Regions from separate parts of the Aneurinibacillus baijiui genome, predicted to be linked through region 3. Evidence: riboswitches for the same ligand, from Rfam matches in the RefSeq annotation. Region 3 holds a riboswitch; each other region holds the start of a gene.
The links. Region 3 has a riboswitch for thiamine pyrophosphate ahead of tenA (thiaminase II). Riboswitches for the same ligand answer to the same signal wherever they lie in the genome.
Positions count from the first base shown of each region.

Region 1: it holds a riboswitch for thiamine pyrophosphate, as region 3 does, so the genes downstream of both, AB3351_RS11165 (thiamine phosphate synthase) here and tenA (thiaminase II) in region 3, are expected to answer to the same signal.
Region 2: it holds a riboswitch for thiamine pyrophosphate, as region 3 does, so the genes downstream of both, thiT (energy-coupled thiamine transporter ThiT) here and tenA (thiaminase II) in region 3, are expected to answer to the same signal.

Region 1 covers NZ_JBFTXJ020000005.1:55,028-61,881, forward strand. Annotated here, with positions in the region: gene AB3351_RS11140 (MFS transporter) at 1-466, opposite strand, end outside; gene AB3351_RS11145 (class I SAM-dependent methyltransferase) at 506-1,675, opposite strand; gene AB3351_RS11150 (PadR family transcriptional regulator) at 1,898-2,452, shown strand; gene AB3351_RS11155 (DEAD/DEAH box helicase) at 2,516-3,880, opposite strand; gene AB3351_RS11160 (GNAT family N-acetyltransferase) at 4,003-4,566, opposite strand; TPP riboswitch at 4,772-4,886, shown strand; gene AB3351_RS11165 (thiamine phosphate synthase) at 4,962-5,618, shown strand; gene thiO (glycine oxidase ThiO) at 5,615-6,694, shown strand; gene thiS (sulfur carrier protein ThiS) at 6,715-6,854, shown strand, end outside.
Region 2 covers NZ_JBFTXJ020000001.1:527,596-534,449, reverse strand. Annotated here, with positions in the region: gene AB3351_RS02565 (iron-containing alcohol dehydrogenase) at 1-998, shown strand, start outside; gene AB3351_RS02560 (helix-turn-helix transcriptional regulator) at 1,061-1,588, opposite strand; gene AB3351_RS02555 (hypothetical protein) at 1,717-2,181, shown strand; gene AB3351_RS02550 (Na+/H+ antiporter family protein) at 2,242-3,546, opposite strand; TPP riboswitch at 3,755-3,863, shown strand; gene thiT (energy-coupled thiamine transporter ThiT) at 3,934-4,491, shown strand; gene AB3351_RS02540 (phosphotransferase) at 4,598-5,461, shown strand; gene AB3351_RS02535 (MFS transporter) at 5,530-6,744, opposite strand; gene AB3351_RS02530 (DMT family transporter) at 6,748-6,854, opposite strand, start outside.
Region 3 covers NZ_JBFTXJ020000002.1:362,179-369,032, reverse strand. Annotated here, with positions in the region: gene AB3351_RS05135 (M28 family peptidase) at 157-1,536, shown strand; gene AB3351_RS05130 (hypothetical protein) at 1,622-2,212, opposite strand; TPP riboswitch at 2,386-2,488, shown strand; gene tenA (thiaminase II) at 2,624-3,316, shown strand; gene AB3351_RS05120 (ECF transporter S component) at 3,313-3,912, shown strand; gene AB3351_RS05115 (ABC transporter ATP-binding protein) at 3,890-5,494, shown strand; gene AB3351_RS05110 (energy-coupling factor transporter transmembrane component T family protein) at 5,460-6,236, shown strand; partial or broken gene AB3351_RS05105 (S8 family serine peptidase) at 6,369-6,572, opposite strand; partial or broken gene AB3351_RS05100 (hypothetical protein) at 6,619-6,837, opposite strand; partial or broken gene AB3351_RS05095 (hypothetical protein) at 6,738-6,854, opposite strand, start outside.

The DNA of each region.
Region 1 (6,854 bases), on a different contig from region 3:
CCAGAATCCCTCCAACAAGCGGTCCGCCCGCCATTCCCAGTCCAATCGCAGCTTCATATAAGCCGATAGCGGAACTAACTTCACTAGATAGCGCGATTAGAAGCGTCATCGCTGTGGCAAAGAAGAAGGCATTGCCCAATCCCCAACCGGCGCGAAAGAGAGACAGTTCCATAATCGTATGCGAGAAGCCGCAGAGCAGCGCAAATATCGTAACAATTGCAAGCCCCGTTACCATCATCGGTTTATCACCGAATTTTCCAGCCAGAAGACCTGCCGGAAGCATCATGATCGCCATTGTGAAAATATAAGAGGTAAATAACATTTCAACTTGCCATTTGGTAGCGCCAATCTGTTCTGCAATCGAGGGCAGGATCGGATCGACTACACCGATTCCCATAAATGCAAGAAATGTAGCAAACACTGTAATGGCTCTCGCTCTTTTCTTTTTACTTTCACTTAACTCCAAGTTTCTCACTCCCCTTATGCATCATCTACTGTTGCATGTCTATTTTTCATCTGTGTATTGATACTTTCTCGTAAGCGGCAACTCGTTATTGATTCCTTTGGAAAAGAGAATCTGATGAATAGAGAGACCGCCCATTCTGAAAAAAGCCGCACTTGAACGCAAGTACAACCGCCACATACGAACAAACTTCTCATCATACATCGCGCGTACTTTCTCCTCACTTTGGTCGAAACGCTCAGCCCACCGATCAAGCGTCATCGCGTAATGCATGCGCAAACTTTCCACATCAATTGTATGCATATCATAATCAGGAAGCAGGTGCATGATTTCCCTAAGCGCGGGAATATAACCACCGGGGAAGATATACTTCTCAATCCACGGATCACCCGGTTCCTCTTTCATATGTGTAATGGTATGCAAAAGCATGAGCCCTCCGTCTGTAAGAAGCGTTTGAACGGTTTTCAAGAAGTCGGGATAGTGGCTTTGACCAACATGCTCAAACATGCCTACACTGGCAATTTTATTGAACACTCTTCTAGTCTTGGGAAGATCCTGATAATTCATCAACTCAACCTCTACCTGTCCGATAAGGCCAAGTTGGGCAATTCTCTCCTTCGTCTTCTTAAACTGCTCTTCACTTAAGGTAATGCCCATCGCTTTGACACCATATTGCTGTGCAGCACGTATGATCAGCCATCCCCACCCGCTTCCGATATCAAGTAATGTCTCTCCCTCTTTGAGCTGCAGTTTTTTCAATACATGGTCGATTTTTTGGAGCTGCGCTTGCTCCAGCGTATCTTCAGGCGTTTTGAAATAAGCGCAGGAATAGCTCATTGTCTCATCGAGCCACAGAGAGTAGAAGTCATTGCCCACATCATAATGATGTTGTACATTTTCCTTTTGCTTGTGTCCGCTTCGCTTTGGAAGTAGAGCAAGCTTCTCAGTCCATATCATGCTGCGATTCGATGTGGCCGCACGTATCAACTCTTCAATCTCACCCTCAAGCTCAATGCTTTTGTCCATATACGCTTCACCAAAGGCTACAGATGGTTGTTTTATAAACAAACTAAACGGGAGTTTTTTATGAAAAGTTAACGTAAAACGCGGGGTTCCTTTGCCGTACATTTCGGTTGTACCGTCCCAGAAATTAACTTGGAAAGAAACAGAAGTAATTTTGTTAAAAAACTGTTGAAACAAATACTTTTGCATACTACCTCTCCTTCGCTTTTAACTTCTTAGTACATAGCTTGATACATCATATGGAAAAATAAACAAAATGAAAACAATGTTAATTAAATAGTTTATAAAACTAATTATATATGTAAATTTTTATATATGAAGAACATGATTGAGTATAATACGCTATGCTTGTATATGTCAATATTTATATATATAATAAATGTATTCTTGTTGCATAGATGGAGGAACGACATGAATGCTTTAAGCTACGCTCTATTGGGTATGCTTGCACGTAAAGCATGCTCAGGTTATGAATTAACACAAAAGCTAGAAATATTCTGGCAGGCCAAGCACAGCCAAATCTATCCACTACTTACCAAGCTTGAACAAAATGGGCTTGTAACGTTTATTCATGTCGAACAGACGGGAAAACCTGATAAAAAGATATATTCCATTACAGACAAAGGCACGTCTTTACTTAGGGAGTGGATTGCCGAATCTCCCGCACCTCCGGTAATCCGGGATGAATTCCTTGCTAAAGTCTATTCCATCAGACTGACCGATCCTGCTACAGCAAAACGTCTGTTCCATGAGCGTATCGAAAGCTTTGAGGAAAAAATCCTGTTTCGTAGGCAGGATATTGAAAAGATGAAAAAAGAATACGGCCAAGATATCGAGAATATGGCCTCCAAGCATTTCGGACGCTATCTAATCTTTGAGCGGAAGCTGAGGCAGGAGGAAGAAGAGATTGCATGGTGCCGGTGGGCGCTCCGCTTACTCGATAACACAGCGACGGAGGCAACATAACACGCTTTTCGCACAAAAAAACCGGAACAGCGGCTAAATAAAGCCTCCGTCCCGGTTTTTTCATTATTTTTTCTTTCTTTTCTTATATGAATCCTGAATGGATTTACGGCGCTCTTTACGCTGCTGTTTTTCCTTTTCCAGACGGATTTTTTTCTTGTAGCCAGGCTTTACTTTGGCTGGCTGCGCCTTGGCACGTCCGCCCTGCGGCTTGGCCGCCGGCTTTTTCTCCGCGCTTCGTTCATCTGCCTGCCGCTCCTGTTCCGTAACCTCAGCAGCAGTTTCGACTCTCCGGCGCACTTTGCGTTCCTCGCGTTTTTTACCGCCTAAGAACTTCTGCTCAACACCGCCGCTAATGGAGCGGGAAAAGCGATCGAACCACTGCTTCTGACGCGGAGAGATGAGCGAGATGGCTTCCCCCTCTTGTCCTGCACGTCCTGTTCGACCTACACGATGAATATAGCTTTCTACATCTGAAGGCATGTCATAGTTGAATACGTGGGTAATCCCCTCTACATCCAATCCCCGGGCAGCAATATCCGTTGCCACAAGATATTGAAATTTCGCCTCACGAAAAAGATCCATTACCTGTTCACGCTTTTTCTGGCTAAGATCACCGTGCAGCGCTTCGGCTTCGATACCGTTCTCCTGTAGACGGCGAACCAGCTCATTAACCCGCTGCTTCGTATTGGCAAAGATGACTGCCAGATAAGGCCTAGCCTCTCCTACAAGCTTCATCAGCACGTCCAGTTTCTCGCTCTGATTGACTACATAATAGGATTCTTTCGTATTCTCTGCTGTCATCTGCTTTTTCTCAACGCGCACAATTTGCGGCTCCCGCATAAAACGATGCGCCAGACGGCGAACACCATCCGGAACAGTTGCCGAGAATAGAAGGACCTGCTTCTGGTGGGTGGTCTGGATAAAGATTTCTTCTACCTCTTCTACAAAGCCCATCTCCAACATCTTATCGGCTTCGTCAAGGACCAGCGTATGAATCCGTCCAAAATGAAGCGTCTCTCGGCGCAGATGGTCAAGAATCCGACCTGGGGTTCCTACAACAATGTCCACATGCTTGGAGAGCTTGCTGATCTGGCGCATAATATCCTGTCCACCGTGCAGCGACAATACGCTAATTCCCATATGCTTGCCTAAATCAGCAATGTCTTCGGCAATTTGAATAGCCAGCTCGCGCGTTGGTGTCATCACAAGCGCCTGTACATCTTTTTTATCTGGGTCAAGCTTCTGAAGCATAGGGATAACGAATGCAGCCGTCTTCCCTGTACCTGTCTGCGCTTGTCCGAGAACATCTTTGCCTTCAAGGGCCAGCGGAATCGCCTGTGCTTGAATTGGAGTTGGCTCTTTATAATATAAATCTGCAATACCTTGCAGAATCTCCGGCTTCAGCTGAAAAGCTATGAATGAATTCATGATTTCCTTCCTTTCTCTGCAAAAACAAACTATTTCTTATTCTACCCGAAGTCTCTCTATAATTTCTACCCAAAAAAGGAAAACAGGCACAAACGGTCATTCCGTTTTGTGCCTGCGCTTTGTTACATGAATTTGCTCATGAATACTTCATCTACATGCTTATCATCTAGGATAAACTGGGCCTTGCGGCGACCTTCAATAACAAAGCCGTACTTCTTGTACATCTCAATGGCTCGTTCGTTATCCGCAAATACATCAAGGCACACCTTCTCTAGCTTCTGATGCTCGGCCCATTGCAGTGCATAATCCATCAGCTTCGACCCGATGCCATAGCCCTGAAATTCCGGTCCAAGCCAAATACGAAATGTACCTATATGGCGATTCATCTCTAAAGTGCCGCGCTTAATTTGTGCCACACCAGCAATGACTTCTCCAAATTCAGCCACAGCGTACAGACTCCCCTCCTGCTTCATGCGGCCAATTAAAGCGGCCTCCTCTTCTGCGCTGTTCATCGTCTCTTTTTCTTCTTCTAGGTAGATACCGTCATCAAGCACACGATGCAGACGATGAATAATATGTCGCGCATCTTCTTCCATCGCCTGTCTGAGTATCATGGTTTTATTATTTTTTAAACGATATAGCCAGATTTTCCGAAACGTATCCTGTTGTTTTCTTTTGATCTTCATGCTAATCTCCTCCGCTCCTGAGTGAATAACCTAGCAAACAAGTTAGTAGTATATTACCTCAGGAAGAGAAGGGTTATTACATCGAAGCAAACTTGTTGCGGCCATTTTATAAAAGCACACACATCATATGTACAGAAGTTTTTTAAAATTTTCTTCTCCATTCTTATTCAGATTTGTTATAATGAAAAAAATTCAATAGCAAAGAAAGTACTACTAGGGGAACCCGATGAGCCGGGCTGAGAATGAAACGCGATGAAGTTTCTAAACTCTTGGGACCTGATCTGGTTTGTACCAGCGTAGGAAAGTAGGCGGCAGACAAGCATTTTATACAATGCAGGCAAGCCGGGTCCCATATAGGGTCCCGGCTTTTTTATTTTACGCTTGGAGGTACAAAAATGCGGCATGCTTTTCACGTACTCAGCAGCGGCACGCAGCCGCTTACAGTCGTCTGCCGAATTGCGGCACAAATTCATCCGTATGTTGATCTTTTTCACCTGCGTGAGAAAGAGAAGACAGCCAAAGAACTGTGGGAATGGGTGCAACAAATAACAGCGTCTGGTATCCCCTCCGCTAAGCTCGCAATTAATGACCGTGCAGATATCGCACAAGCAAGCGGAGCGGCAGCCATCCAGGCCACCTACCATAGCATGCCAGCCGCCGTACTTCGCCAACTGGCTCCTACTCAATTACTTGGTGTATCTGTTCATAGTCTATCTGAAGCAAAAGCTGCTGAGGCGGCAGGGGCCGATTATGTACTATACGGACATATTTTCCCCTCCGCTTCAAAGCTTGGCCAGCCGGGTCGTGGACTTGAACTACTTCAAGAGATGGCCGAAAGCATCGACTTGCCTGTCATTGCGCTTGGAGGTATTACACCAGATCGTGCGGCGGATGTGCTTGCAACTGGATGTACGGGTATTGCAGCATTATCCGCCGTTATGCAGTCGATCGATCCGGTACTTTCTGTGAAGGAATTTCATCAGGCTATCCAGGATGCGCGCGTACCCCCCAGGTATGCGTGGCCTCCTAACAGGGAGGAAAAAAGAAAATGAATACGTATGATGTGATTATTGTCGGGGGCGGAGTCATCGGCGTCTCTATCGCCTATCAGCTCTCTAAGCGTGGAAAAAAGGTCGCTGTCTTGGAACGGGACACGATCGGTGCGCACGCTTCAAGTGCGGCAGGAGGCATGCTCGGTGCTCAAGTAGAATTTACCGAACCAGGACCGCTCGTTGATCTGTCGCTCAGAAGCCGGGCGATGTTCAAGGAATTGGCAGAAGAGCTTAGGGCGGCGTCCGATATTGATATCGGCTTAAATGAATCCGGGATGCTTCGTATTGCTTGGACCACCGAGGAGGCCGCAGCTCTTAAGCAGCGCGGTTGCTGGCAGCAAACACACGGCCTTCGTGCTGACTGGCTGGACCAGCCGGATGTGATTAAGATGGAACCTAAAGTAAGCCGTGAGATTGCCGGAGCTCTGTATCTGCCAGATGATACCCAGGTTTCTGCACCTGATTTAACGAGAGCCTTTGCAGTTGCCGCCGCCCGCCATGGAGCGGAGCTTGTGGAACATTGTGAAGTGCTTCATATCGAACAGGAGGGCGAGCATGTTACTGGCATCGTGACTTCGCGCGGTAAATGGACGGCAAAACAATATGTTCTAGCCGCCGGAGCCTGGAGCGGACGCATCGCACATATGCTTGGTCTGACTCTTGCCGTCTTTCCGATTAAAGGCGAGGCTTTCTCTGTCCTATCAATGCGGCAGCCCGTACAAAAAACAATGTATGCCGACGGCTGCTATATCGTACCCAAAGATGGCAATCGTCTACTGATTGGAGCCTCGTCTGCTGATTGCGGATTTGACAGCCGTCTGACTATCGATGGGCTGCAGGCGCTCATGGCAAAAGCCATTCGACTCCTGCCTGAACTTAAGAACTGCCCGTTAGAAAAAGCATGGGCCAGTCTACGTCCACAAACAGAGGACGGTATGCCATATTGCGGCCCGATCGCTTCCTATGCGAATGTATTGGCCGCTACCGGACATTATCGCAATGGAATTCTTCTCAGTCCGCTTACCGGAAAGATCATCGCTGATATGGTAACAGGAGATGCACACGCAACCTTATAAAGTTAGGAGGCATCACTCTCATGACACTCACGATTAATGGCGAAGTGCAAAATGTACCAAGCACCATAGTAAATGTCCAACAACTGCTTGAATACCTGCATCTAGCCGATCGTATCGTCGTGGTGGAAATCAACCGCGACATCCTGCAAAAACAACAGCA
Region 2 (6,854 bases), on a different contig from region 3:
AACCGAATCCGCGTGCGACTACCATTGACGAAGCAGGTCGCATTGCACGCGAGGAACAATGTGAGCTTATTCTTGCGCTTGGCGGCGGGTCCGCTATGGATGCGAGCAAAGCAATTGCTGCTATAACGTTATCTGGCCGACCCATACATGAATATATTCGGGGCAGCAAAGCAAGCAAATGGAAGGAACTGCTGCCAATCAAACAAGCGCTGCCGATTATTACGATTCCTACATTGGCGGCAACCGGCTCGGAGGCTAACTCGGGCGCCATCATTACCAACTGGGAGACAAAGGAAAAGGCAGGTATTGGCGGACCCGCTCTCTTCCCGAAAGCGGCCATCCTTGATCCGGAGCTGACCTATACTGTACCAGCTTCCTATACAGCAGACGGGGCAGCGGATATGTTTACCCACCTGTATGAAGGATATATGACAGGGGATGAGCATGCGAACGTACAGGACGAGCTGACGGAAGGCCTGATGCGCAATACGCTCATCTACGCCAAAAAAGCCTTGGATGACCCGGAAAACTATGAGGCGCGCGCCAATCTTTTGTGGACGAGCACGCTTGCCCTTATCGGAATCGCCAGCGCAGGGCGCGGCGGCCCGTTCCCTGTTCATGCCATGGAGCATACCTTATCGGCTCACTATGATATCTCACACGGACGCGGTCTTGCTATCATCACACCTGCGTATTTCGAGCAGATCATCCTCAAGGACAGACCGCACCGACTGGCGCGGCTGGCCCGCAACGTCTTCCGCATCACCGAGGAGGATGATACCCTTGCAGCAAAGGCCGGGATTGAGTCACTTATACACTGGTATAAAGAAATCGGCGTTTATGATACGCTAAAAGGTGTTGGAATTAAACGTGAAGATTTACGCCTTCTGGCTGACGAAACCATTCGAGTAAACGGAAATGACACCGATTCAATCGCTAGCACGCATAATCTCTCGGCCGATGAAGTGCTGCGTATTTTCGAAGCATCCTACGAATAAAAGATAATGCAACTTCATTACCAAGCTATAGAAAAAAGGAGCGGTAAATCCACTCCTTTTTTCTATGCCTTTGTGCGCTCACGCAGCTTCTCAATCGTATCGAAAAGCCAATCCCGATCGCTCTGCATCAGCCTGCGACGGCGGTCAATCGCCAAGTCCACACTGGGCTGGTGCTTATGCTCAGGTACCTGCTTATATGATTGAATCTGCTCTTCTATATGGGCAAGCCCCACTTCAAGACTGCGCAGCGCTTCTTCTGGCGGAAGATAATCAAGAAACATCAAACCTATATCTCCTGGAAGCGCCATCCCATGCTCTAAGCGCGCTAGATCATCATGCAGCAGCCGATAAAACTGCTCCTCGCCTTCTTTGGTAATGGAATACACTTTGCGTGGCGGGCGATTTTCTTCTTGTTCCGTATAGAACTCAACATAACCGGCCTCATGCAAACGATGCAGAATTGCATAGGCCGTTGCTTTCTTCAAATCCATAACTTTTCCTAGGTTTCTTTCAATAAATTCATTAATTTGATAGCCGTGCTGACTCTGATTCTTTAATAGCCCCAGCAGCAGCAACGCTCTTTCATCCATTTCTACATCCCCTTTTTCCTAGTTATTCTCATTATAATCAAGCTTGACTATAGAAATCAATTAACCTTATAATAATAGTGTAAAAATAGTCAGGTTTGATTATTCATAGTATACGAAGGAGGACATTTATGCATTCGCTCTATTATTTCCTGCATATTGGAAGTCTTGCCATCTGGTTCGGCGGACTGCTTTCTTTAGCTCTCGTTCTGTACACCCTTAATAAGCGAGGCGGCTCACAAGAAACAGAAGGCATTGTTCGCTCCCTCATTACAATCGTTAACTGGCTGTTAAATCCAAGTGCACTCATCGTCATGGTAAGCGGTCTTATGATGATGCTCAACTTAGGCTTGATGGGACAAGAGACCGCCTTCTGGCTGCGCTTCATGCAAGATACCGGATCGCTGATCGTTCTGCTCTCCATCGGTCTGATTACATTCTACGGCAATCGCTTTAAGAAAAAAGTGCTCAATCAAGCAGGGGCTGACAATGCGAAACTGCGCAAGAAAATGCTTGCCAATTATGTACGCCTGATGGCTGGTTCTGCCGTCCTTGTATTGGGTGTTGTTCTCGTTGTTAGCTTAAAAATCGCATAGCCTGCTTCTTACGTTATAAAAAAGCGTCGCAGTCTCGCCTAAGCGGACTCGACGCTTTTCTTATAATACCATAGCTGCGATTAGACCAAAAACAAATAACGGAATATTGTAATGCAAAAATGTCGGTACACACGTATCCCATATATGATGATGCTGTCCGTCAGCATTCAACCCTGAAGTTGGCCCAAGCGTACTGTCTGAAGCAGGTGATCCCGCATCGCCAAGCGCGCCCGCTGTACCGATCAACGCAGCCGTTGCCAGCATAGAGAAGCCCAATTCAGAACAGAGCGGAACAAAAATGGCAGCAATAATCGGCACCGTTCCAAATGAAGAACCGATTCCCATCGTAATAAGCAGCCCGATCAAGAGCATAAGTGCAGCAGCGATCAATTGACTGCCCTGCAGCGCATCTCCACTTGCTGCGACCAGCTCTTTCACCGCACCTGTCTCTTGAAGCACCGAAGCATAGCCGGATGCAAGCAGCATAACAAAAGCAATGAATCCCATCATCGCTACGCCCCGCTGTACTACGTCATCACCTTCCGGCAAACGAACCACACGGAAGAGAAACATTAATAGAATACCTGAGAGTGTGCCAAGCACAAGCGATTCTGTCCATAGTTGAACGCTCAATGCCCCTGCAATCGATACAAGCGTTAACGCATGCTTATAAGTAAATGTGGTCGATTCTTCCTGATTGGTTGAAGGAGCAAGTACATTTTCTTTATCGATATATTTTCTTGGCTTACGATACGTAATGAATAAAGCAACAAGAAGGCCTAGTATCATCCCCAGACCCGGAATAAGCATCGCTTTAGGAAACATGGATAACCCCATACTCATTCCATTCTTCTCCATCTCATTGACGACAATACGATGATAGATCAGACCGAATCCTGCCGGGATCATAATATAAGGTGCCTGCAGGCCGAATGTCAGCGCAGAGGCAATCGCGCGGCGGTCAATCTTCATCTGGTTAAATAAAGAGAGCAGCGGTGGAATTAAAATAGGAATAAAAGCAATATGCACAGGGACCGCATTTTGCGATAAACTCGCCACAACAGCGATCGTCACAAGCAACACTCCCCGCTTGCCTCGCAATATGCCAATTAATTTCTTTACAAGAATCGATGTAATATTCGAACGCGCAATCATGACCGCAAACATTCCGAGCAGTACATAGCTAAGCGCGGTCTCCATCTGTCCGCTCATTCCATTAATCATTGTAGAAATCGTCTCCGTCAACGGCAATCCTGCAATCAGACCAGCCGTAATTGAAGCGGCAATCAACGCGAATATAACGTTGATCCGCAGCAGAGACAACACCACAACGACGAACACAGACACAACAACTGCATTAAACAACTCCGGTTCCCCCTTTAGTGTGGTAGACAGATGAAGTTATACCATACTAAAGGATTTCTGACAAGCAAATCCTAACTTTTTTTAATTGATGTATCATATAGATTTTTCTAAATTCTTTCTGTACACTTCTTTTTTCACAGCACAGACTTTGCCAGGTGTATAGAATATGCTACAATAAATCCAGTCTTTTACGTTATAATTCCATACGATATTGAACTGGGGGTGCCGCCTGTCGGCTGAGATTGAGTTCCCGCACTCAGAACCCTTACTCACCTGATCTGGATGATGCCAGCGTAGGAAAGTTCAAACGATGTGCACATGCGCACTTCTCGACAGCGGGAAGGGCGCTTTTTTTGCATTGATTACACATAGAAGGAGGATCAAATAATGAGAAATGAACGATTGCTTATTATGGTAGAGACAGCGATCATGGCTACAATGGCATATGCATTGAGTTTTATCCAATTTGGCGGTTTCTGGGCGCAGGGCGGTTCCATCTCACTTGTGATGATTCCGATTGTGCTGCTCTCTTTTCGCCGCGGCATAAAGGCCGGATTGATCGCCGGACTAATTGTTGGTCTGCTAAAACTGATGATTGGCGGCTCCATCTATCACCCGATTCAGGTGCTGCTTGACTACCCAATCCCGTATGCCGCAATTGGGCTGTCCGGGTTGTTCGCCGCCCGCATCGCAGGTAAAACTACCACGCTTGCACGCGCGGTAGCAGGCATTACGCTTGCCGCTGTGCTTCGCTTCACCTGCCATTTCGCTTCCGGTGTCATCTGGTTCGGGAGTTTTGCACCTGAAGGCATGCCGGTCGCCTGGTATTCTCTTTTGTATAACATTTCCTATCTTGTGCCGGAGATTTTGATTAATAGTGCGGTCATTCTGCTCCTCTTATCGACGCGTGCTTCTCTGCTTACGCCGCACTCCCTGTCACGCTAGTCAAGACATGCATCAGCCAGCACGAATAAGTATACAAAGATGAACGCATCCTTTTTGGCTGCGTTCTTTTATTATAAAACAATCCATTAGAAAGAAGGACGCAAGCATGGACAGCGCTATCCAAACCTTCATCAAAGAACTGCAGCAAAAAAAAGTACTCCCGCAAGAAAATGTTACCTTTACCTCCATGTCTGGAACGACTGCCAGCATAGTTGGCATCCTATCATGTGATAACAATGCGCTTTTTGTAATTAAAACGGAGGACAGAAAACAAATTGAAGTCACTTCCGCATTTCTTACTGCATACAAACATGTTTCTATCCTGCCGGATCTATACTATGTCGATCCAATGCAGCGATACGTTATCTATACATACATACCAGACAACCATAACTACCATCCGGGCGCAAAAACCAAGTTATTGCATACTCTTTCTACCCATCTGTTTCACTTCTATCAGCCGTGCAGGAGTTTATACGGCTGGGGCTGGGCAGATGAGCCATCTTCATCATGGTCTGACTTTCTCATCAAACGCATTACTGAAGCGAAGCCATTCGTTTCAGGTTGTGTACCTGACACAGACTTTGAGATGGTACAAAAAGCAGCACAAGATTCCTCAAGACTATGCGGGAATGCTGATCCTTATCTGCTTCATGGAGACTGCGGCATCCATAACTTTTTATTTGATAGTCAGGGAGACCTGCAAGGGATCATCGACCCCATCCCGGTACTTGGTCCACCTATATATGACCTTACATTCGCATTCTGTTCCTCACCGGATGAGCTGGTTCTTGATGCGATCATACCTGCCGCTATCCATCTGTATCCCGCAAGAGCTAACGATCCTGCATGGCTGCGGGAGGAAGTGCTGATTGCTCTCTATTGTCGTTTGGCAGCATGCAGGAAGCATCATCCGCAAGATTTGTCGCACTATCTTACCGCATGGTCGTATTGGAAAAGTCTTGTGTAAGCAGGATTTCTTTTCTCTCTTACTAAAAAACGTGCCGATCAGAATATTGATCGGCACGTCCTATCTACTTATCCAAAATTGCGTACGTTGTCGGCTTTGTCTACTTGTACAGGCGGTTTGCTTCCTCGTATTCCCATATCGGGAAGCTTGAACCCTAGCACGACACCGAGAATAGGGAAAATAATAAGCAATTCAATTACTGTGATCAATCCGATCTTATCTGCAAGAAATCCGAGCACCGTCGCACCGACACCGCCCGCGCCAATCGCAAGCCCAATCATCAGGCCCGATACAAGACCGATCTTGCCCGGTGCAAGCCGCTGCGCATATACCACCGTGACCGCAAAGCTGCTTAAGCTGATAAAGCCTAGCACGAACGTATTCACATATAACAGCCATCCGTCCAAAAACGGGATCAGAAGCGTAAACGGGATCGAACCTGCCATAGAAAACAGAAGGATCTTCCTTTCGCTGAATTTATCGGATAGTGCACCACCAAGGAATGTACCAAGCGCGCCGGCCACTAAGAAAACAAATGCGTAATACTGCGCCGTTGCAATCGACAGCCCGCGCGCTTCTGTAATGTAGAGCGGCAGAAAGCTGGCAATCCCGCTGTGAATCCACGAACGCATCATCACCACAACCACCAGCAATGTGAGCGCCCCGTATTGATTCTCCCCGTCCATGGCCTTTCCTTTGATTGCAATCTCGGGAATACGCAGCTGATACCAGCGTGCTACCATAGACAGGCTAACAATCGTCAACATCGACGGAATAATAAACCAGAGCGCACCAGCCTGCCCCAGCGGAATGAACAGCATGGCAATGGCAAGCGGCCCAAGCGCTTGTCCGGCATTGCCGCCAACCTGAAAAATCGATTGGGCCATTCCCTTGCGCACACCGGCAGCAATATGTGTAACCTTTGAAGCCTCCGGATGGAATACCGCCGAACCAATCCCAATCAAGAGAACCATCAACAGCACAGATTCATATGTCATCGCCTGCGAAATTCCTACGACGCCAAAACCGGCAATCAGCGCACCGACCGGCAGCAGGTACGGCATCGGACGTTTATCTGTGAACAGGCCGATCAACGGCTGTAAAAAAGACGCACTAACCGTAGCAACGAAGACGATTCCACCAAGCTGCATATAAGACAGATCCATCGAACGCTTGAATAGCGGCAGCATCGCAGGTACAATCGCTGTCACCATATCATTGAGCAGATGAGCGAAACAAATAATCCAAAGAATTTTATAATTTGTAACCAGACTTGTATTCACCTTCTACACCTCTGCTTTCACAGGCTCTGTTGACGCCCTTGGCTTGACTTTGCGTGACGGCGCAGTAAACAAGTAGACGCCGCAAATCACCAAAACGGCTCCGGCATACT
Region 3 (6,854 bases):
TTTTTCTTATAAATTAATAGATAACAAACAATTATTTCCTTTTTCTTTCCTAAACCAATGTCGGACTGTATACCCTTGGCATATAATAATAGATCGTACATAATTTAAAATAGTTAAAAAATTTACAATGATAAAAATATAAGGAGGAAGTACATAATGCGCAAAACATTTCTCTCTACTCTTCTCGCAGCAAGTCTATTAGCGGGAAGCACCGCTGTATACGCAGCACCTCCCGCTCATGTTGAACAGGCCAAGCATGGGCAGGGGCAAGCCCAAAAAGCTTTTGATCAGCAGATTGTAAAGAAAACAGATGCAAATGCGATGTACCGCACGATCGAAACGCTAGCCAAGACACCTCGCGTAGCCGGATCTCCTGAAGAATTGCAGAGTGTACGCTATATTGAGAAGCAGTTCAAATCTTTCGGCTATAAAGTTGACGTGCAGCCATTTCAATTCGAAGGCTATAAAGCACCTTCCGAAGTCTCCCTGCATATAGGAAACGAGGCGAAAGAAGCCCATGTGTTTACATATTCACCTAACGGAAATGTAACGGCTGAATTGGTTGATGTAGGGCTTGGTACAGAAGCCGATGTGGCAGGCAAAAACCTGACAGGCAAAATCGCCCTTGTACAACGCGGAAGCCTTACCTTTGGCGAGAAGGTAAAAAATGCCGCCAAACAAGGCGCCAAAGCGATTATTATCTACAACAACGTAGATGGCAAACTTGATGGTACATTAGGCGGCGCCGATGCCTCCTTCGTCGCCGCTGTGGGGATTACCAAAGCGGACGGCGAAGCATTGGCTGCCAAGCTCAAAGCAGGAGAAGCGGTAACGGCTACAGTCAAGGTAGCAGGTTCGGAAGTGAGAAAGCTGACATCACATAACGTAATCGCGACCAAGAAGCCAAATGCCAACAAGAAAAATACAAAAGATATGATCATCATCGGTTCACACCATGACTCCGTAGAGGGAGCACCAGGCGCTAATGACGATGCATCCGGCGTGGCCGTCACGCTTGAGTTAGCACGCATTATGTCCAAATTGAAAACCGATACGGAGATTCGCTTCGTTACCTTTGGGGCAGAGGAAAACGGCCTGATCGGCTCAGAGAAATATGCGGCTACACTAACTCCGGATGAAATCAAGCGCACAATCGGCATGTTCCAATTGGATATGGTCGGCAGCCGGGACGCAGGGGATTTGATCATGTATACAATTGACGGGGAGAAAAACCGTGTGACCGATCTCGGAGCAGCGGCAAGCTCCCGCCTGAGCGGAGTGCTCCCGTATGGTCAGGAAGGACGCAGCGACCACGAATCCTTCCATGCGCTTGGTATTCCATCCGCCCTGTTCATCCATGCACCGGTAGAACCGTGGTATCACAGTCCAGATGATACGCTAGATAAGATCAGCAAAGAAAAGCTCAAAAATGTAGCGGATATTGTCGGCTCCGCTGTCTATCAAGCAGCCCGCCCGGGTGATTTACGAATCGAGAAGGTAGACTATCCGAAAAAAGAAGTGGAGTTACAAGGCTAATTCCCTTTTTATATGTGGTCTTAGCGTTGTTTTAACAAAAAGAAGCGCTCCTTGTTGGTAAATAGGGAGCGCTTCTTTTTCTATTCTAAGGCCGAACAATCGTTACTTTTCCGTTTTCTACATACACAAAACGATAGGCCGGATATACCCATTGTTCTACCACGCCGTTTTCCGTTTCGGTCCGGTTAATATATTTGGGCGCGCCCCAGCTCGATGTACGAACCTGCTCTCTTGTCATACCCACTTTCGGTGCGGGGCGCTTGTCCTGTGCTGTCTGCGCCTTCTTCAACTCTAGCTGCCAAGCCGCTTGCACATCACGTTTTAGCGCCGTGACTTCTTCATACAGATCCCCCTGGTAGTCATCCGGAATTTTATGCAGACTGCTCAGCGCCGCCGCATAACCGCCCATCCCGCCATTCGTCATCTCCCGCCTTGCCTGTACATATATAAGAAGCGTCTTCGCATCCTCAACATCTGTTACCTCTTGCAGCAAGCGCTGCGCTTCGGGCCAATTCTTTTCTTTGATACTATGGATCGCCCTCTCATACGTCGTTGCTTCCGTATAGCTCTGCACGTGTCCGGATGCATAGATAAGCAAGAACACTACACCAGCGCACAGCAGAAGCCAGCGCATACCGGTTCTGTTTCCCATACGCACTGCCTGTTGCTTATTCATATTTTCGTCTCCATTCTTTATACCGCTCATTCTGTATGCTTACGTAATTTTTTAGCATTACTACTATCATTATAGATGCAACCCCACAGAAAAAAGTTGCGAAAAAGTTAAAATCACCGACAAATATTTGACAGTTTCCAGATAACCTGCTATTCTACGGATAATTTCATAAGGAAGTCCACTAGGGGTGCCGTAATGGCTGAGATAAAGCACTGCTTTGATCCCTTTGAACCTGATCTGGATTATACCAGCGTAGGAAAGTGGCAGCGATGATACGCCATGCCTTTATGGTTGGCACATGCTTTTCGTCTCGTATGCCGCTCTATGATAGAGCGGCTTTTTATTTTGAGACGGCCGCCCCTGTGGAATGTCTTCTTTTGAAAAACCAACTACGTAGGAGGAATTTGTATGATGACATTTACTGAACAGCTTCGCCGGGAGGCCGATCCAATTTTTGAAGCCATTTTTGCTCACCCATTCGTGCAAGGCATTGCCAACGGTGATCTGGACAAAGAGGCTATTATTCATTATGTAAAACAGGATTTTGAATATCTTAATACATTCGCCCGCATCTACGGCATCGCCATCTCTAAATGCGACGCGCGCGAAGATATGGCAATGTTTGCGGAGCAGGTTTCCTTTACGCTGCACGGAGAAGCCCACCCGCACAATAATCTGTGCCGCGTAGCCGGAGTGCGCTATGAAGATCTGCAGGGTTATCCGTTGGCACCGAACGCAAGCCACTATACCCGCCATATGCTGACGGTCGCCCATGAAGGCACGCTTGGTGAAATCATCGCCGTGCTGCTGCCATGCCCGTGGACGTATCTAGAAATCGGCCAAAAGCTGATGAAGGAAGTGAATCCATCTCCAGCGCATCCGTTCTATGATTGGATTACTTTTTATGGCGAGGCATCCATGAACGCGCTCACAGATGCATTCTGCGAACGGCTCAACCGCTGGGCTGAACACGCCGATGAAGCGGAAAAACAAAGAATGACCCGGCATTTCTTAACAAGCTGCCAGTTGGAATACTTGTTCTGGGATATGGCGTATACGAAACAGGAATGGCCAGTAGAAATCGGACAGGTAAGCAAACGATGAGCTGGAAAATGCGCGAGGTTGTGCTGGCGGTCGTACTTTCGATCGCCTGCGGAGTGCTTTATCTTGGCTGGTCTACACTGTGGCTACCGATCTCGGCGCTCGTAGGACCGGTCGGTGCGGAATTTATGTTCGGTGTATGGGTGGTCGCAAGCCCACTCGTCGCCTTCATTGTCCGCAAGCCGGGCGCTGCGCTGATTGCCGAGCTGGCGGCAGCGGCTGTGGAGGTATTTACCGGCAGTCACTTCGGCCTCTCTTCCCTTTTGATCGGCTTTGCCCAGGGCCTTGGAGCAGAACTTGCCTTCTTCTTGTTCCGCTATAAAAAATATAACGTATTTACCCTGATGCTATCAGGTGCTTTAGCCGCTGTGGGCAGCATGGCATACAGCCTGATCGCCAACGGATTCGGCTATTATACACCAGGTGTGCTGACCGCAACGTTTACCCTACGCATCGTAAGCGGCATGATCCTAGGTGGCCTGCTGGGCAAAGTTCTGGCCGAGTCACTGGCGAAAACCGGTATCCTTGGTCAATACGAAATCATGCGGCAGCGCAGAGGACAGCGGGGTGAGGGCTATGACTCCGCATCTGGCATGTAAGAATCTTTCCGTCCGTTTTTATGATGCTGATGTCTATACGCTGCGTGATCTGTCCCTTTCCATACAGCCCGGAGAAAAGGTTCTACTGCTCGGACCTTCCGGCTGTGGAAAGTCTACGCTGCTATCTGTGCTATCCGGCATCATTCCTCATGCGATTGAAGCGGAGATGGAGGGAACTGTAACACGTTCCTCCTCTGTCGGTGTTATGTTTCAAGACCCAGATGCGCAATTCTGTATGCTAACCGTTGGAGATGAGATTGCGTTTAGCTTAGAAAATCGCTGCATCCCCCGCGCAGAGATGGACGAACGCATCGGGCAGGCGATGGAACAAGCCGGTCTTTTTGTACCGAAGCACACACCCATTGAGACGCTCTCCGGCGGCATGAAGCAGCGGCTGGCCCTTGCTTGCCTGCTGGCGCTGGAAGCCGATGTGCTGTTTTTCGATGAACCGACCGCCCAGCTTGATCCGCAGGGACGAAGCGATGTATTTGCACAGCTTAAAACCATTGCAGAAACAGGAAAAACCATGGTATTTGTCGAGCATGTGCTTGACGGATTGATTGACTGGATGGATCGGGTGATTGTGCTGAACGCAAACGGACAGCTCATCGGGGAAGGTACACCGCAGGAAGTTCTCCTGCGCTATGAAAAAGAGATGGAGCAAGCAGGTATCTGGCGTCCCCGCCTCTTTCCCTACACAATGGATGAGGTCGCAGCGGACGAGTCCCATCCGCTGGCCAAAGCGTGGGATGCTTCACTTCATTGTACCAAGGCACGTGCCGACTCGTACCGTGATAAGAATGACTATAAAGAAATCTATACAGCTACCGACCTTACTCTTGGATACGGCAACCATCCGGTGCTTGATGCTGTCTCCTTCTCCATCAGGGAAGGAGAATGGACAGTACTAATCGGGGAAAATGGGGCAGGCAAAAGCACCCTGCTGCAAGCGCTAGCTGGCCTGAGAAAAGGAAAACGGGACACGCTTCATTACATGGGACGCCCCCTCCATGCATGGTCGGCCAAAAAGCTGTACGAGCAGATCGGCTTCGTATTTCAAAACCCGGAGCTTCAGTTTGTGACCGACCGGGTGTATGACGAAATTGCTTTTGGCGGACGTCAGCGCGGGATTGACGCTTCCGTTCTTCATGAGCGGACGATGCGGCTGCTCTATGAATTTGCCCTGGATGCGCACCGTGACGCCCATCCCTTTACCTTAAGCCAGGGACAGAAGCGCCGGCTCAGCGTAGCGACCATGCTGCTTTTTGATCAAAAGGTATTGCTGCTTGACGAACCAACCTTCGGACAGGATGCAGCCACGTCTGCTCAACTGCTCGCCCGGCTGGCCCAGCGCAAAGAACAGGGTACCTCCATCGTCATGGTGACGCATGATATGGAGCTCGTCAACCAATACGCCGACCGAGTTCTCTGGATCTCGGACGGAGCCATCCGTTTTGACGGAGCGCCGTATGATCTGTTTTCAAGCAGCACACCGCTGCCCGGCCTAATCCGGCCAACCGCTTATGAATGGAAACGGAGGCGACAGCATGAACAGCAGCACATCACGCTTGGCGCATATTAATCCAGCAGTAAAGCTTACCGCCCACCTTATAGTCATGCTGTTTCTTATGGCGGTAGCAGACCCTATTACATCCGCGCTGCTGTGGCTGCTTGCGCTTGCGATAGGCATGCTGTTCGGCGGCTGGAATGTGCGCTATTTGCTGCGGCGGATCGTTCCTTACTTCGGCTTCTTCCTACTCGTATTCTGGATGCTGGCCGCATTCGGCAAAGGAGTGCATGTCGTCTGGCAATTTGCCTGGTTCCGCGTTACAACAGAAGGCATGTATCACGGGCTAACCATCGCATTTCGCATGCTCGGCTTTGTTACGTACGGACTTTTATTCACCTCTACAACCGATACGACACAATTGGTAATGAGCTTAATCCATCAATATCGTCTTGCCCCCAAATGGGGCTACGGTCTGCTGGCGGGTCTGCGCTTTATCCCGCTGTTCCAAAGCGAACTGGCACAGATGAAAGCCGCCCATCGCATTCGCGGCTTCCATACGCAGGGAAGACTGAAATCCTTTGCCCGCTATACGCTGCCGCTGTTCACACAGGGCATCCGTAAAGCGGAGCGCGTCGCTGTAGCGATGGAAGCCCGCGGATTTGACGGTGCGAAGCCGCGGACGTATTATTATGTTCCAAGCATATCAGGGATGGACTGGGCCTATTGTGCTTTATTGCTTTGCGCTGTGCTTGCCATCGTATGGCTTTCCATTTCCTTTGGCTGGCTTCAATGGGCCTGGGCAGTGTCTATGTAAGCCTGCACCGGCCATTGATAAATTGCCTGATGACCTCGCGAACCGGCAGGCTTTGAGCACTTGACTTTGTTCCGAAAAAAGCGGCCGAGACATCTCCGGCAGTCGGGCCACCTCCCCACAGAGGTGGCTTTTTTATTTTATGAAAACATCCGGCTCTTGTAAGATGCCGTAACCGTACGCAGGATCAAATCCTTTCTCTCCCTTATCCTTGGCTGTTCGGATAAGCGCCGACCTGATGTCTGCCGGACTTAGATCAGGATGGCTAGCAACATACAGCGCTGTGACGCCGGATACAAACGCAGCCGCAGCAGATGTCCCCGACGCTGACATATAGCCGCCCCCACTCGCGCACCCATCATGTTTTCCCCAGGAGCAGAAATCGTTATTTCCTTTTCTTCATTGGTAAAAAAGAGTTGTTTTCCTCCTGGTCAACGGAAGTGACGGCAATCACACACGGATAAACTGCCGGATACCCCACCTCTCCTCCTGCACTGATAGAAATCACATCTGCTCCATGGTCCACCGCCCATCGGATTCCTTTTCCCATATTTTCTGAGGAGCCTTTAAGCTGTTTATCCAATACCTTGATCGGCATGACGTTAACGCCAGAGGATACCC